DNA from 2 places in the Clostridium sp. CM037 genome. Region 1 is predicted to be linked to the other one. Evidence: a T-box and tRNA genes for the amino acid it is inferred to sense, from the RefSeq annotation. Region 1 holds a T-box; the other holds one or more tRNA genes.

Evidence for each region. A T-box is a leader RNA that pairs with one kind of tRNA and senses whether it is charged. The one in region 1 lies ahead of tyrS (tyrosine--tRNA ligase), so its partner is inferred to be a tRNA-Tyr.
Region 2: it encodes a tRNA-Tyr, which carries the amino acid that the T-box ahead of tyrS (tyrosine--tRNA ligase) is inferred to sense. The anticodon was not compared.

The regions. Positions count from the first base shown of each region.
Region 1 is NZ_CM143650.1:804,222-811,870, forward strand. It holds gene ACWJKP_RS03955 (GerAB/ArcD/ProY family transporter) at 1-33, opposite strand, end outside; gene ACWJKP_RS03960 (spore germination protein) at 164-1,570, shown strand; gene ACWJKP_RS03965 (Ger(x)C family spore germination protein) at 1,563-2,678, shown strand; gene ACWJKP_RS03970 (AlbA family DNA-binding domain-containing protein) at 2,789-3,934, shown strand; gene ACWJKP_RS03975 (ATP-binding protein) at 4,052-4,462, shown strand; T-box leader at 4,651-4,867, shown strand; gene tyrS (tyrosine--tRNA ligase) at 5,077-6,297, shown strand; gene ACWJKP_RS03985 (metallophosphoesterase) at 6,606-7,295, shown strand; gene ACWJKP_RS03990 (GTP pyrophosphokinase) at 7,349-7,649, shown strand, end outside.
Region 2 is NZ_CM143650.1:4,021,710-4,029,358, forward strand. It holds gene recD2 (SF1B family DNA helicase RecD2) at 1-475, opposite strand, end outside; gene metK (methionine adenosyltransferase) at 682-1,857, opposite strand; SAM riboswitch class I at 1,943-2,045, opposite strand; tRNA gene ACWJKP_RS19225 (tRNA-Tyr) at 2,148-2,232, opposite strand; tRNA gene ACWJKP_RS19230 (tRNA-Thr) at 2,238-2,312, opposite strand; tRNA gene ACWJKP_RS19235 (tRNA-Val) at 2,345-2,420, opposite strand; tRNA gene ACWJKP_RS19240 (tRNA-Tyr) at 2,462-2,546, opposite strand; tRNA gene ACWJKP_RS19245 (tRNA-Thr) at 2,552-2,626, opposite strand; gene yyaC (spore protease YyaC) at 2,975-3,529, shown strand; gene mreB (rod shape-determining protein) at 3,655-4,689, opposite strand; gene spoIIID (sporulation transcriptional regulator SpoIIID) at 4,816-5,070, opposite strand; gene ACWJKP_RS19265 (M23 family metallopeptidase) at 5,190-5,969, opposite strand; gene spoIID (stage II sporulation protein D) at 6,204-7,247, opposite strand; gene murA (UDP-N-acetylglucosamine 1-carboxyvinyltransferase) at 7,573-7,649, opposite strand, start outside.

The DNA of each region.
Region 1 (7,649 bases):
GAACATTAAATGTTTTGTATTTAGCTTATCCATTTTTTTTTCTTGTCTCCTCCTTGTTTTGATTCTAAATTGCATTGTAATAAAATTTGCAATATAGTTGTATTATTTCCCAATTTGAGAATATTAAACTTAAATATTACAAATAATAAGTTGGGTGATTAAAATGGAAAAAATAAATATAGATTATATTAAAGAAAAATTAAAAAATAGCTACGATATCAAATATAGAGAGATAGAGACTGATATGGGAATAATATTCGGCGTATTTATTGATGATTTATGTGATTCTAAATTTATTAGTGAATATATATTTAACCCTCTAATACAACATAAAATTACAACTGTAGATTTAGAGTATATAAAAAAAGAAGTATTACCAGCTAATAGCATTGGAGATATTAATAGTAATAAGGAGGCTATAGATCACATTTTATCTGGAGACTTGGTGCTTATATTTTCTTTTGCAAATAAATCAATTTATTGTGAGGCCAAGGGATATGTGAGGCGGAGTGTGGGAGAGCCTTCTACAGAAAATGTAATTAAAGGACCAAGGGAAGGATTCACGGAGGCTTTTGTAGATAATGTATCAATGATTAGGCGGAAAATAAAAAATTCGGATTTGAAATTTGAACCGATAATTTTAGGGAGCAAATCTAATACTGTGGCAGTAATATGCTACATAGAAGGTGTGGCCCCGAAGAAACTTGTTGATTATATAAGGAAAAAGGTGACCAATATAAAATTAGAGTTTATTTTAGACACAAATTACATTGAGGAAGAATTAAAAAATAAGAACACAGCCTTTGACACAATAGGCACTACCGAAAAACCAGATGTGGCAGCATCAAAGCTTTTAGAAGGGAAAGTGGCAATAATCGTAGATGGAACACCCTTTGTAATTACTGCACCGTATTTTTTTGTGGATAATTTTCAAACACCAGATGATTATTATTCTAATAAGTATTTTACTAATCTATCAAGACTTATGAGGGTGTTTAGTTTTTTCTTAGCTACCTTATTGTCAGGGGTATATTTGGCGATTACTACTTTTCACTTTTCGCTTATTCCAGAGGTGATTGCTGTAAAACTCTCAGTCGCTAGAGCAGGAGTACCTCTGCCTACGGTTATAGAACTACTACTAATGACTTTTTTCTTTGAATTACTTAGGGAGGCAGGAATAAGATTGCCACAACTCATAGGCCAGGCAATGAGCATTGTTGGAGCTTTAATTTTGGGCGATGCTGCAGTGGGAGCAGGTTTAGCCTCACAAAGCACTGTAGTAATTGTGGCACTTTCATCTATTTCTTCTTTTTTAGTACCTAAGCTTTATGGGGCTCTATCTATATGGAATATAATTATTATTGTGTTTTCCTCAGTGCTTGGGTTACCAGGATTTTACATTGGATTTTTTATTTTTATCTCACATATGGCGGGACTAGAGAGTTGTGGATATCCATATTTATTCCCTTTAGGTACACTAGAAAGCTTTAAATTTAAGGATATATTATATAGAAAAGATCTTAGCAAGATATCAAATAGTATTTTTGATAGGGATGATTATAATGAATAAGTATAAAAAAATATTAGTAATAATATGTATAATAATGAATTGTGTTACTATGACATCATGTTTCAGTTATAAGGATATTAATAAGGTTTTATTTATTTCTGCATTAGTAATAGATGCAGATAATACAGGTAATCCTATATTATCTGCTGAAGCTTTTAAGGGAGTAAGAGGAACATCACCTCAAGGAATGGACCAAAGAATCTTATTTAAAGCAACAGGAAAAACAATGTTTGAAGCTGTCAGAAATATGAATGCTACCTCTAGTTATAAATTAAACTATACACAGAATAGTGCCATAATATTTACTCAAAAGGCTGCAGAATTCGGTGTTGATAATTTCATGGATTTTATGGATCGTGATCAAGAATTCCTTATAAGACCGCATATTGCAGTATATCAAGGAGATCCAGAGGAACTTATGAAGCTAAATATGCCTGAAGATAAATACATTGGATTATTTGTAGTGCAACTTATAGAAAATATTGGAGCATCTTCAAGAGCTGTAAAACTAAGTTTAAATGAGTTTTACAGTCAAAGAAAAATTGGAGATAAAGTAAATGTAGTACCCATAATAGATATCCCAAAAGATAGTTTAGAGGGGACTTTAGAAGTAAATGGCGGAGCTGTAATTAAAGACGATAAAATGGTTAACGTATTACAAAAAGATGAAGGGTTAGGTTTTAACTTTTTAATGAATACTATTTTAGGTGGTACTTTAGAAATAACCAATCCCTGTGATGTTAATAAATTTGTAACATTAGAAATATTAAAAAGTAAAAGTAAGACAGAAATCAGTTATGATGATAATATTGTTCATTTAAAAAAGAAAATTAAAGTTAAGGTGGATTTAGCAGAGGCTCAAAAAGAATTTACACTTACAAAAGAAAATATCAGTAAAATTGAGGAGCAGTCAGAAGAAAATATTTTGAAAGCCTGCAATAATCTATTTGCAAAATATAAGGCATTAAATATGGATATTTTTGATATAACGGAGCAATTTCATGCGAAATATCCAAAGATAAAAAATGATGATATCATTAAAAAAACTGAGCTAAAAGTTGAAGTTGAAGTGAAAATAATGAACACAGGGGTTGTTAAAAACTTCTAATAAAAAAGGCGGTGGTATCCCATCGTCTTTTGTTGTAAGGTATAATACTTTGGAAACATTGCACTACTATAAGCATAATATATCATTATAGCGCGGTTGGAGTGAAATATATGGATAGCAAAAAAATCAACATATTGTTAAAGAGGGATGAGGGTACAAAATTAGATTTCAAGCAAAGAATTGATATATTAATAGAAAGTGGTAAAAGAGAATTAGCTAAAGATATATGTGCTATAGCCAACTCCCGTGGAGGAAGAGGATACCTTGTTATTGGAGTAGAGGATAAAACGAAAAAAATCATAGGTATTAAGGTATGTGACTTTAAAGAAGAACAGTTACAACAAATTATAAGTTCAAGATGTGAACCGCCTATTCCAGTATCCCTAGATTTTGTAATATATCAAAGCGAAAAATTGGCAATTATAACTATATATGATGGTGGTCAGAAGCCCTATCAATTAAGGGAAAATGGTGCATTTTACATTAGGAGAGGTTCCACAACAGATACTATGAGAAAAGAAGAATTAATTTCTTGTTTACAAGAAAATTTAAGTCTCAATATCGAAACTATACCTATTGTAAATAGTGGTATTAGTAGTTTAGATTTTAATATAATTAATAAATACTTTTTAAATAAGGGCATTTTAGTAAATGATAACAGTAGATTAGGATTTATGGACAATGCAGGAATAACTTTTATTGAAAGAGATTATAATAAGAGGGTAGTAACACTAGGGGGATTATTGGTATTTTCTTCAATTAACAGTATCTATTTACCGCATAATATGATAAAGATAGTAAATAAGGTAAATGATAACTTTGATGAGGTTATAATTGTGCAAGGGAATTTATTAGATATGCTAGATAGGACAGAAGAATTTTTTAAAAACATATTTCCAGTAAATTATCCTATTGCTGCAGTGTATGAGGCTGTAAAAAACGGAATACTTTATAGAGATTATACTATATTTTATAAGGAAATTGAAATAGTGGTAAGCTATAACAGTGTAAGCGTATTTAGTCCAGGGAACCTATTATTTTCAACTGAAATTAATACTCATAATTATTTAAAAAGAAATATGTGGATATATGATAAGTTAATAGCATTAGATGATAGAAAAAGATTTATAAAATCAGGAAGAGGATTTGCACGAATGAAAAAAGATTTTTCAAAATATGGTAAGGTAATATTTGTAGATTCAAAAGATGATAATACTTTTAAGGTGATTTTCCCAGGGATTAAGAACTTTATTTAAAACTATAATATTGTGAACATATTACGAATAATATATAATATGTATAAAAATATTGTGTACGAGTAGACCTATTTAATAATTATCTGGTTATATTAGATAAAATAGGAGGCGTTTAACATGATTCATGTATTTTGTGGTAAAAAGGGTTCAGGTAAAACTAAAGCTCTAATTAAATTAGCCAACCAGTCCGTTGATAAAGTTAAAGGAAACATAGTATATATTGATGATGATACTAAAGCTACGTTGCAATTAAGTACAAAAATGAGACTTGTAGCAATAAATGAGTTCAATTTAAAAAGTCATGATGATTTTTATGGATTTTTGTGCGGTATGCTTTCTAGAGATTATGATATTGATACCATCTTTGTTGATGGTGTATTTAATATTATTGATGATAAACTTGAGCATACGGCACAATTGTTTTCTAAAATGGATATTTTAGCTAATAAGTATAACTTGGAATTTTATGTGAATGTAGGTTGCGAATGCTTAAATCCACCACAATTTTTAAAGAATTATATCACATAAAGAGATAGAATATTATTTACGTGAATGTAAGGCAGGGTTTTCAGCCCTGCTTTTATTGTATATGGAGAAAATAGTTGAAAATAAACGTAAATAGTATATATAGGGTTTTAATCAATTATAACGAGCAAATATATCACTTGATATATTATAAATACACATATATAATTAATAACATGAATAATTATATCTAAAAGGCTATGAAAGAAAAAAGTAACTGTAGGAATTATTAAGAGAGCTAGTGGTAGGTGTGAACTAGTTAAGGAATATAGTGAAATACATTCTGGAGCTTTAAGCTGAAATAAAGCTTTTAAAAAGTAAGCTGAGACGGGTTGACCTTACGTTATAAGGAATGAGCGGATTGTTAAATCAATTTGGGTGGTACCACGGAATTTTTTCGTCCCTTTCTTAGGGGGGCGTTTTTTTTATTTCAAAAAATAACACAGGATTAAATCATCACCTGCGGTGCTCACAGCTTCGCAGAAGATAAGTATATCGACTTCAAAAGGAGACTTAGGTTTCAACTGAACTCTTCTCTTTGTTATACTATGGGATGCCATATTATAGAAGGGAAGACTTTCATTTTGAAATGTCGTTAAAATAAGGAGGAATAAATTATGGAAAATGTATATGATACGCTTTTAGAGAGAGGGTATATAAAACAACTTACTCACGAGGATGAAATGAAGAAAATATTAGGACAGGAAAAGGTAACATTTTATATAGGATATGACCCAACAGCGGATAGCCTACATATTGGCCATTTTATTACTATGATGTTTATGGCTCATATGCAAAGAGCAGGGCATAGACCCATAGCCTTAGTTGGTGGTGGAACTACAATGATTGGTGATCCATCTGGTAAAACAGATATGAGGAAAATGCTTTCAAAAGAAGAAATTGATCATAATATATCTTGCATAAAATCACAGCTTTCAAAACTTATAGATTTTAGTGATGGTAAAGCAATCCTTGAAAACAATGCAAACTGGCTTTTAAATTTAAATTACGTAGATTTTATAAGAGATATAGGAGTACATTTTTCAGTAAATAAGATGTTAGCTGCTGAGTGTTTTAAACAGAGATTAGAAAAAGGTTTATCTTTTTTTGAATTTAACTATATGCTTATGCAAGGATATGATTTTTTAATGTTAAATAGAAAATATGGATGTACTATGGAGTTAGGTGGAGATGATCAATGGTCTAACATAATTGCTGGTATAGAACTAATAAGAAAAAAAGAAAGTAAAGCTTCTTATGGAATGACTTGCACACTACTTACAAATAGCGAAGGGATTAAAATGGGTAAAACTGTAAATGGCGCTCTGTGGCTTGATGCAGATAAAACATCTCCTTATGATTTTTACCAATATTTTAGAAACATTGGAGACTTAGATGTAGAAAAATGCTTATCATTACTTACTTTTGTACCAATGGATGAAGTCAGGCGTCTAAGTGCTTTAAAAGATGAAAAAATAAATGAAGCTAAAAAGGTTTTAGCTTTTGAGGTTACAAAACTTATTCATGGAGAAGAAGAAGCTATCAAAGCTCAGGCAGCGGCAGAAGCATTGTTTGGTGGTGGAACTAATATGAGTAACGTGCCTAAAGTATCTATACCGTGCGACATGAAGAATGCGGGATTAATGGATATATTGGTGTACATTAAAGTGGTGCCATCAAAAGCAGAAGCTAGAAGATTAATTGAGCAGGGCGGATTAACTATTAATGATAAAAGGATTGAAGATAAGAATGCAACACTTTTAGAAGAAAATTTTAAAGATGGTTGTGTACTTATTAAAAAAGGAAAGAAAAAATACTATTCTTTAACTATAGAATAGCAATTTTTTAAAAAGGGCGAAGTTGAAATTAATATTTTAACTTTGCTTTTTTCTTTTAGTGGTAAAAAGATTTTAGTAAAATATCTTTTGAAGCTGGAGAAGGGTTCAAGGCAAGTTGGGGAGAATTTTTTAGTGATAGAAGTTTTAATACAATCAATATAAAGGTATAATAGCATAGAGACATTAAAAAAATGACTAAGGTTAAACTTTGAGCACTAATGAGTGTAGCAATAGCTAAGGTTATTGCTTATGTAATGGATATAGATAATTAATGGAAAAAAACTAAACGATTAATAAGGAGGTATATTATGGCGTTGTGGGCAATATCTGACCTTCATTTATCTATAAATTCAGATAAACCCATGGATATATTTGGAGATAAATGGAGTAATCATAATGAAAAAATTAAAGAAAATTGGCTTAGCAAAGTTTCAACGGAGGATACTGTACTAATTGCAGGGGATATTTCATGGTCCATGAATATTTCTGAGGGTGTGGAAGATTTAGAATGGATTCATAAGCTTCCAGGTAAAAAAATACTTATAAAGGGAAATCACGACTATTGGTGGAGTGGTATCACGAAGCTTAATTCTCTCTACGCGGATATGGATTTTATCCAAAACAACTTTTTTAACTATAAAGATTTTGCTATATGCGGAACACGGGGATGGAATTGCCCAGGAAATACGAGATTTACAACTCATGATGAAAAAATATATAATAGAGAGTTAATAAGGCTTCGAATTTCACTCGATGAGGCAGTGAAAAAGGGTTATAATAAATTTATTGTAATGCTTCATTATCCACCTACTAATGATAAGTTTGAGGAAACTGAACTTATAAGAATAGTAAAAGAATATAATGTATGCAAGGTCATATATGGTCATTTACATGGACCATCTTTAAATAGGCTATATGAAGGAAATATAGAAGGCATAGAATATATAGTTACTTCTTGTGATTATTTAAACTTCGATCCTTTAAAAATATTAGAATAGTATCAAAAGTTAATACAATGTGGATATGAAATTTTATGTAAAGGACTGAGTATATGGCAATAAGAGAGTGGAAAAGATTTTTAATTCCTTATGAACAGGGTGTAGAAGAGTTAAAAGTAAAATTTAAAAGTATAAGAAGAGAATATAGACGAAAAAATGAGTATTCACCTATAGAGTTTGTTACCGGGAGGGTTAAAGAAATATCTAGTATTCTTGAGAAAGCTAATAAATTCGGTATCCCTCTGGATAGAATCGAATATGAAATGGAAGATATTGCAGGCATAAGGATAATGTGTCAGTTTGTAGATGATATTGATAAAGTGGTAAATCTAATTCGTGAAAGACGTGACATGC
Region 2 (7,649 bases), 1.0 Mb from region 1:
ATTGGTTAGGTGTTACTCCATATGTTTGAAGAAATATCATTATATTTTTAACTTCTCGTTGCTTAGAATATGATTCAAAAATTAATTGAATCTTTTTTTGTCCTACACCATCAATCTCTTTTAATCTTTCAATTTCATTATCTAATATATTCATGGTGCTTTCACCAAAGTGCTGTACAATTTTTTTAGCAGTTATTGGTCCAATTCCTTGAATAACTCCTGAAGCTAAATATTTTTCTATACCTTCAAGTGAACTCGGTATTATTTCCTCACATTGTATTATTCTAAATTGCTTGCCAAATTGAGGATGAGTAACCCACTCCCCCGTTAATTTCAGGTTCTGCCCTTCACTTATATATGGCACAATGCCTACCACAGTTATCTGCTTTTTATTATCATTCAAATGAGCAATTATATATCCATTTTCTTCATTATGAAATACTACATCTTCGATTATCCCTTGTATTTCCGGCATAAAATCTCTCCTATTTATAAATTCATATAATAACATTAATAATAATATTATTAGCAATAATATTATTATTAATGTTATTATATCATATGTATTTTACATCTCTTATGTTCAGTATACCCCTATCTTAGGTTTTATCAAAATGCTACTTAATAATCACATGCACTAAAAAGAGATAACAATTAATAATTGTTATCCCTTTTTTTATATTATACGTATTTTTTTATTTCATCAACCTTGTTTAGTTTTTCCCATGAAAGATCTAAATCAATTCTTCCAAAATGTCCATAGGCAGCTACTTGTTTATAAACAGGTCTTCTTAGTTCTAATTCTCTTATAATTACAGCTGGCCTTAAATCAAATACTTTTTCAACTATTTGAACTATTTTATCATCGTCAATTTTTCCTGTTCCGAAAGTTTCAACCTCTATAGATACTGGTTTAGCTACACCTATAGCATAAGCTAACTGAATTTCCAATTTATCTGAAACTCCTGCAGCAACTAAATTTTTAGCAACCCATCTTGCAGCATATGCAGCGGATCTATCAACTTTTGTTGCATCCTTTCCTGAGAATGCTCCACCGCCATGTCTTCCATATCCACCATAAGTATCTACTATTATTTTTCTTCCTGTTAAACCAGAGTCTCCTTGCGGTCCTCCAATTACAAATCTGCCTGTAGGATTTATATAATATTTAGTACTTTCATCTAATAATCCACTTGGAACTACAGGTTTTATTACATGCTCTTTTAAATCATTTTCAATTTGATCATGAGTCGCTTCTTCTGCATGTTGAGTTGAAATAACAATAGTATCTATTCTTACTGGCTTATTATCTTCATACTCTACAGTAACTTGAGTCTTTCCGTCCGGTCTTAAGTAATCTAATGTGCCATTTTTTCTTACTTCGCTTAACTTTCTTGCTAATCTGTGAGCCATAGCAATTGGTAGTGGCATGTACTCTGGCGTCTCATTAGTTGCAAATCCAAACATCATGCCTTGATCACCAGCACCTATTGCGTCAACCTTATCAATCTCGCCTGCTTTAGATTCTAATGCCTCATCTACTCCCATAGCTATATCTGTTGATTGTTCATTAATAGACGTAAGTACAGCACATGTGCTAGCATCAAACCCGTATTTTGCTCTAGTATATCCTATGCCTTCAATGGTATTCCTGACAACCTTAGGAACATCTACATAACAACTAGTTGTTATCTCTCCCATTACTAAAACCATTCCTGTAGTAACCGCTGTTTCACAAGCAACTCTAGCATAAGGATCTTGTTCTAAAATAGCATCAAGTACGGCATCTGAAATTTGGTCACAAACTTTGTCTGGATGTCCTTCTGTAACAGATTCTGATGTAAATAATCTTTTCATTATAATTCTCCCTTCTACTCTCTAAAATTTCCTTATAAAAAAATAAAACCTCTTCCAAATATAAGAAGAGGTGATTTAATCATCTCCCTTATCTTGCAGATTATAACTGCAGGAATTGGCACCATGGTGCATTGCACCGGTTGCCGGGTTTCATAGGGCCTTTTTCCCTCCACCTCTCTTGATAAGAGTTATCAATTATTAACTTTTAATTATAATACCATATGCATTCTATAGTGTCAACAGAATCTAAACTCTGTAAAAAATAAAAAAAGACATCTATAGATGTCTTTTGGTGGAGGAGGACGGATTCGAACCATCGAAACATTACGTAACAGATTTACAGTCTGCCCCCTTTGGCCACTCGGGAACTCCTCCATATGTGGAGCTGGCAATAGGAATTGAACCTACAACCTGCTGATTACAAGTCAGCTGCTCTACCGTTGAGCCATGCCAGCATGCATTTTATTCTATTTTAAAAAGAGTATTATGGTGGGAACAACAGGGTTCGAACCTGTGACCCTCTGCTTGTAAGGCAGATGCTCTCCCAGCTGAGCTATGCTCCCATAATTTATTTAAACCATAATTTATTGTAAACCATTATAAATGGTGGAGGAGGACGGATTCGAACCATCGAAACATTACGTAACAGATTTACAGTCTGCCCCCTTTGGCCACTCGGGAACTCCTCCACTTATGGAGCTGGCAATAGGAATTGAACCTACAACCTGCTGATTACAAGTCAGCTGCTCTACCGTTGAGCCATGCCAGCATATTATGTTTTATTATTTTGCCGTTTTACCGTGTCGACAAGAATTATTATACAACTTTAATTAATTAATTTCAAGTCTATTATCCTTTAATAAACGACTTCTTCTCTCCATAACTATACTATTCGCATATTTGCTTAATATTAAGCATTGATACAACTTACTATTTTCCAAATAATTCATTATATTTTTTATTTGGTTTTCCTTCATATAGTTAATATACTTATATATCATTTTTTAATAAATCATTTTTTTATTCTTTATTATAATAATACACGGGATTTATTCATATAAATTATTCATAGGAAACTAATAATTTTTCCCCAGCGCAATACAAGGAGGTATATTTCTTGAGTAAAGCTAAAACCCATTATAAAGATCCTTTAGCATACTATACACTTTCTAATTTTCTAAAAGACTATATTGACAAAAATACTTTAGTTGTTTGCATAGGTACCGATAGATGTATAGGCGATTGTCTAGGTCCTTTAGTTGGTACACTTTTAAAAAATAGTTCCTTTCCATTACCTGTATATGGCACTATAGATAATCCAATTCATGCCTTAAACATAGATAGTAAATTATCTAAAATAAATGCTTTGCACCCAAATTGTACTATAATAGGTGTAGATGCTTGTTTAGGAGACATTTCAAATATTGGAGAACTCCAAGCTAGAAATTATCCAATTCATCCTGGCAAAGGTGTAGGGAAAACCCTTCCTAAGGTAGGCACTCTTTCATTAATAGGTATAGTAGATTCAAGTGATGATAGTGAATTATTTACAAATAGAAACATAAGATTGAGCTTGGTAATGGATATTGCTAATGTTTTAAGCAGGGCCCTCTTGCATTCATATTATTTGCACTCCCTTACCAATGAAGAAAATAATTTAAGCCCTGTTTAACACGATTTAATTAGTTTTAAATAATTATCCGCAATTTAAATTTACAAATCTTATATAATATAAAAATAAGCAATACAATTAAACTAATAATTGTATTGCTTATTTTTATAGCTTGCTTACACTTTTTATTCTGTTAAGCATAATTCCCTTCCATTGAATGAATTATCTAACTTATCCATATAATCCAATACTTTACCTGTTCCGAGTGCTACGCATGAAATCGGATCCTCTGCTAGGTATACCGGAACTTTAGTAACCTCTTGTATGAGCTTACCTAAGCCTTTTAACAATGCACCTCCACCAGTCATAACTATACCTTTATCAGCTATATCTGCTGAAAGCTCAGGTGGTGTTTTTTCTAATACTGAATGTGCACATCCTGCTATTAAATATACCGCCTCTTTTAAAGCTTCTCTCATTTCTTCTGATGATACTTCTAAATTCTTAGGAAGACCTGTAATTAAATCTCTCCCTCTTATCTCCATGCTTGTCTTTTCTTCTTGTTTATAAGCACAACCTATGTTGATTTTTAAATCCTCTGCAGTCCTCTCACCAATCATTAATTTATGTTTTTTTCTGATAAATTTTATAATCTCTTCATCAAACTTATCACCAGCTACTTTAACTGATTCACGTACAACCATGCCTCCTAAAGAAATAACTGCAATATCAGTCGTCCCTCCACCAATATCAATAACCATATTACCACTTGCTCTAGTAATATCGAGTCCCGCTCCGATTGCCGCTGCTAGTGGTTCTTCTATAAGTTGAACTTTCTTAGCTCCGGCATTTCTACCTGCATCTTCCACCGCTCTTCTTTCTACTTCCGTTGCTTCGCAAGGTACACATATTACAACTTTTGGAGAAGACAGCCTTCTTTTCCCACAAGCCTTCTTTATAAAATGATTTAACATTTTTTCAGTTATGTCATAATCCGAAATAACACCGTCCCTCATAGGGCGTATTGCCACAATATTGCCTGGTGTCCTTCCTATCATTTGCCTAGCTTCTTCTCCTACTGCCAATACCTTATTATTATTTCTATCTATGGCAACAACAGAAGGTTCTTTTAATATAACACCTTTTCCTTTAATATATACAAGCACTGTAGATGTACCCAAATCTATTCCCATATCTGTACCCATTCTAAAAAAAAACATTTCAAAACCACTCCTGCTCTTTAGTATATTCAATATTTAAATTACACTAAACTCTATTCTATAAAGCTATAAGAAAACCCTCTTTTAATTTTAAAATTTTTTTATAGTTTTTAGCTTCGAATGTTTTTATCCTTGTGCTTCTTTATATTTCAATTTAGTTGCTCTTCCGCCTCTTATATGTCGCTCAGCTTTATTTATATCCAAAATTGTTTTTGCATCGCTGGCAATTTGAGGATTTATTGTGGGTAATCTTTCCGTCATATCCTTGTGTATAGTACTCTTGCTAACGCCAAACACTTTGGCAGTTCTTCTTATTGTAGATTTTGACTCGATAATGTACTTAGCAACTTCTAGTACTCGATCTTCAATATAGTCTTTCAAGTGTTGCCTCCTTAACCCTTATATATTTATAAATATGCATTATCTTGCTTTTAAATTCCATTCCAATTAGTCATCTTCCAATATATTTTTAAAAAATGGCTAATTGAGATGGTTATTGGTTATTTTTTAGTTTCTTCAGGTTGATATTTCTCATACTTTACATATTTAGCAGGATCAACATTCTTATTACTCTGCAAAACTTCAAAGTGTAAGTGAGATCCATATTCTTCCTTAAATGAATTTAAACTAGTGTTTCCCACTGTACCAATTTGCTGTTTTTTAGTTACTTTATCACCTTTTTTTACTAATATTTTTTCATCTAGATTAGTACTGTTAGTAACAAATCCATTTTGATGATCTATCTGAACCATCTTACCTTTTTGGCCATTAACGTCAGTACCAACTTCTTTAACTATTCCATCCATAACTGCTACAACTGGCTCCCCTATTTTTGCTTGAATGTCAACGCCTAAATTTGTTCTATAGCTTCCATCAGTCTTCCACACTACTGAATCAATATCTTTTGAATATGCCCTTGCGAGTAATCCATTCGCTACGGGATTTTCAAATTTAGCATTAACTGATTTGGAAACTGCTGATGCTGCTTTTCCTGTTGTAACTTTTTTGATGTCTGGTACCGCTTTAATCGCTTCAGCCTTAGCTTTCTTTTCTTCTTTTACTTGAAGAGCACCCTCATATTCTTTTTGTTGCGCTTTTATAACATCTCCTGCATTTGCTTGTTGTTTTTGTAATGCTTCTTGCTTGCTTGAAAGCTTCTTATTATTATTTGCTGTTATAGACGCCACTGAAGCTACTATACATAAACAAACAAATAAAATTACATAGAATCCTTCCTTCTTAAAAAAATTTAATGTCTTATTGTTTTCGTTCTTATTCATACAAACACCTCCATTTGTATTTTTGTCCATATTTTATTAAAACATACATATTTCCTAAAATTTATTTAACTTAATCTGCATTTTAATAATATTTATATCTTATAGTTTAAAACATATTTTAAATTTTAAATTACTCACCCTTAGTTTTGCTTAAATCATATTCAAGTTTATTTTTATAAAAAGCAAAGCTGATTATCCATTTTTTTATAGGATAACCAGCTTAGGTGTATTTTTTCATTTGGATATAACAGTCCCTTGATAATAATGAGTTAATATTTCAATATAGGTTTTCCCATCTTTCGCCATCGCATCCGCACCCCATTGACTCATCCCTACACCATGACCATATCCGCTGCAATCTATTTCTATGTTGCTTAAATTAAACTTCATTTCAAAATTCGATGATTTTAAACCAAGCATTGTTCTAAACTTACCGCCTGTCATGGTTATATCCCCTACCTTAATACTCTTAACACTTCCTGCCTCAGTCCTATCAATTACTGTTATTTGTTTCTTAACATTAGTTGAGGTTACCTTAGCATTATTATAGTTTTTATTTATAATTCGACTTAGATCTTTATACTTTAAAATTTTACTACTCTTAAAGCTTCCTGCTCTTTCTTCGCCTGGACTTTCTACACTCCTTAAATAAGGTATGCTATCGCTAAATACCTCTTCGGAATTTTCCGTTTTTCCACTGCTAGTTGCAAAATAATAAGGCTCCATTACTAAGTTGTTGTTATATGTTAAAACTTGTCCTAACGTCCCTTTAACCGCCATTTTAATCTTATTCCAATTTTTTTGACCAGAAGTTCCCCATTCTTTTATACGTTCTTCTTTAGTCCTATAAACTTGACAGTGGACTGTATCGCATAAATCAGCTCCATTACCATTTTTACATGGGGTTCCTCCCATTTCTGTGACATGAGCTAAAGCATAAGTCCTAGCCGCCACTGCTTGAGATTTTAAAGCTTCTATTCCAAAAGTAGCTGGCATTTCTGCTGCAACAACTCCCGTAACATATTCTTCTAAATTAAGTTCTTTTATAGTATTCCCTTTTGACATAAAAACTTTAACTTTAGTGATTTTGGCTAGTGAACCATATTTTATAATATTTTCATTGTCTTCTACCTTAATTGCAGAGTTTTTACCCTTATTTATACTTTTATTATTTCCTACCCCCACTATTAAAACAGATGTAATAACTATAAATGCAATAAATGCAGTTATTAATAGAAGGATATTTTTTAAATGTACTGTAATAAAAACTCTTCTCATTTTTTTCTCCTCTCGTTATAAAACAACCTTTACATTATACATATTAAATAACTATAAAAAATATTACTTTTTTCCATTGACTAAATCCCTGTAAAATAATAGTGCATACTATTATGTATTTATTAATAGAGCTAGCGGATAAAAAGATTTAGACCAGTTGTAACCAAAAGGCACCCAAAAATAATATACTAGTCATTGTGCTAGTTTATTATTTTTAGGTGCTTATTATAAAATAATTGGAATATAACACTTATATATTCCAACTATCCAAGTTTAAATTATAAATGAACCGCCATATATTTTTATCGATTATTGAATTTCCCTGTTATTTATGAGAACTCACTCTTTCTATGTCTGCTCCTAGTCCCTTTAATTTCTCCTCAATAGAAACATAGCCTCTAT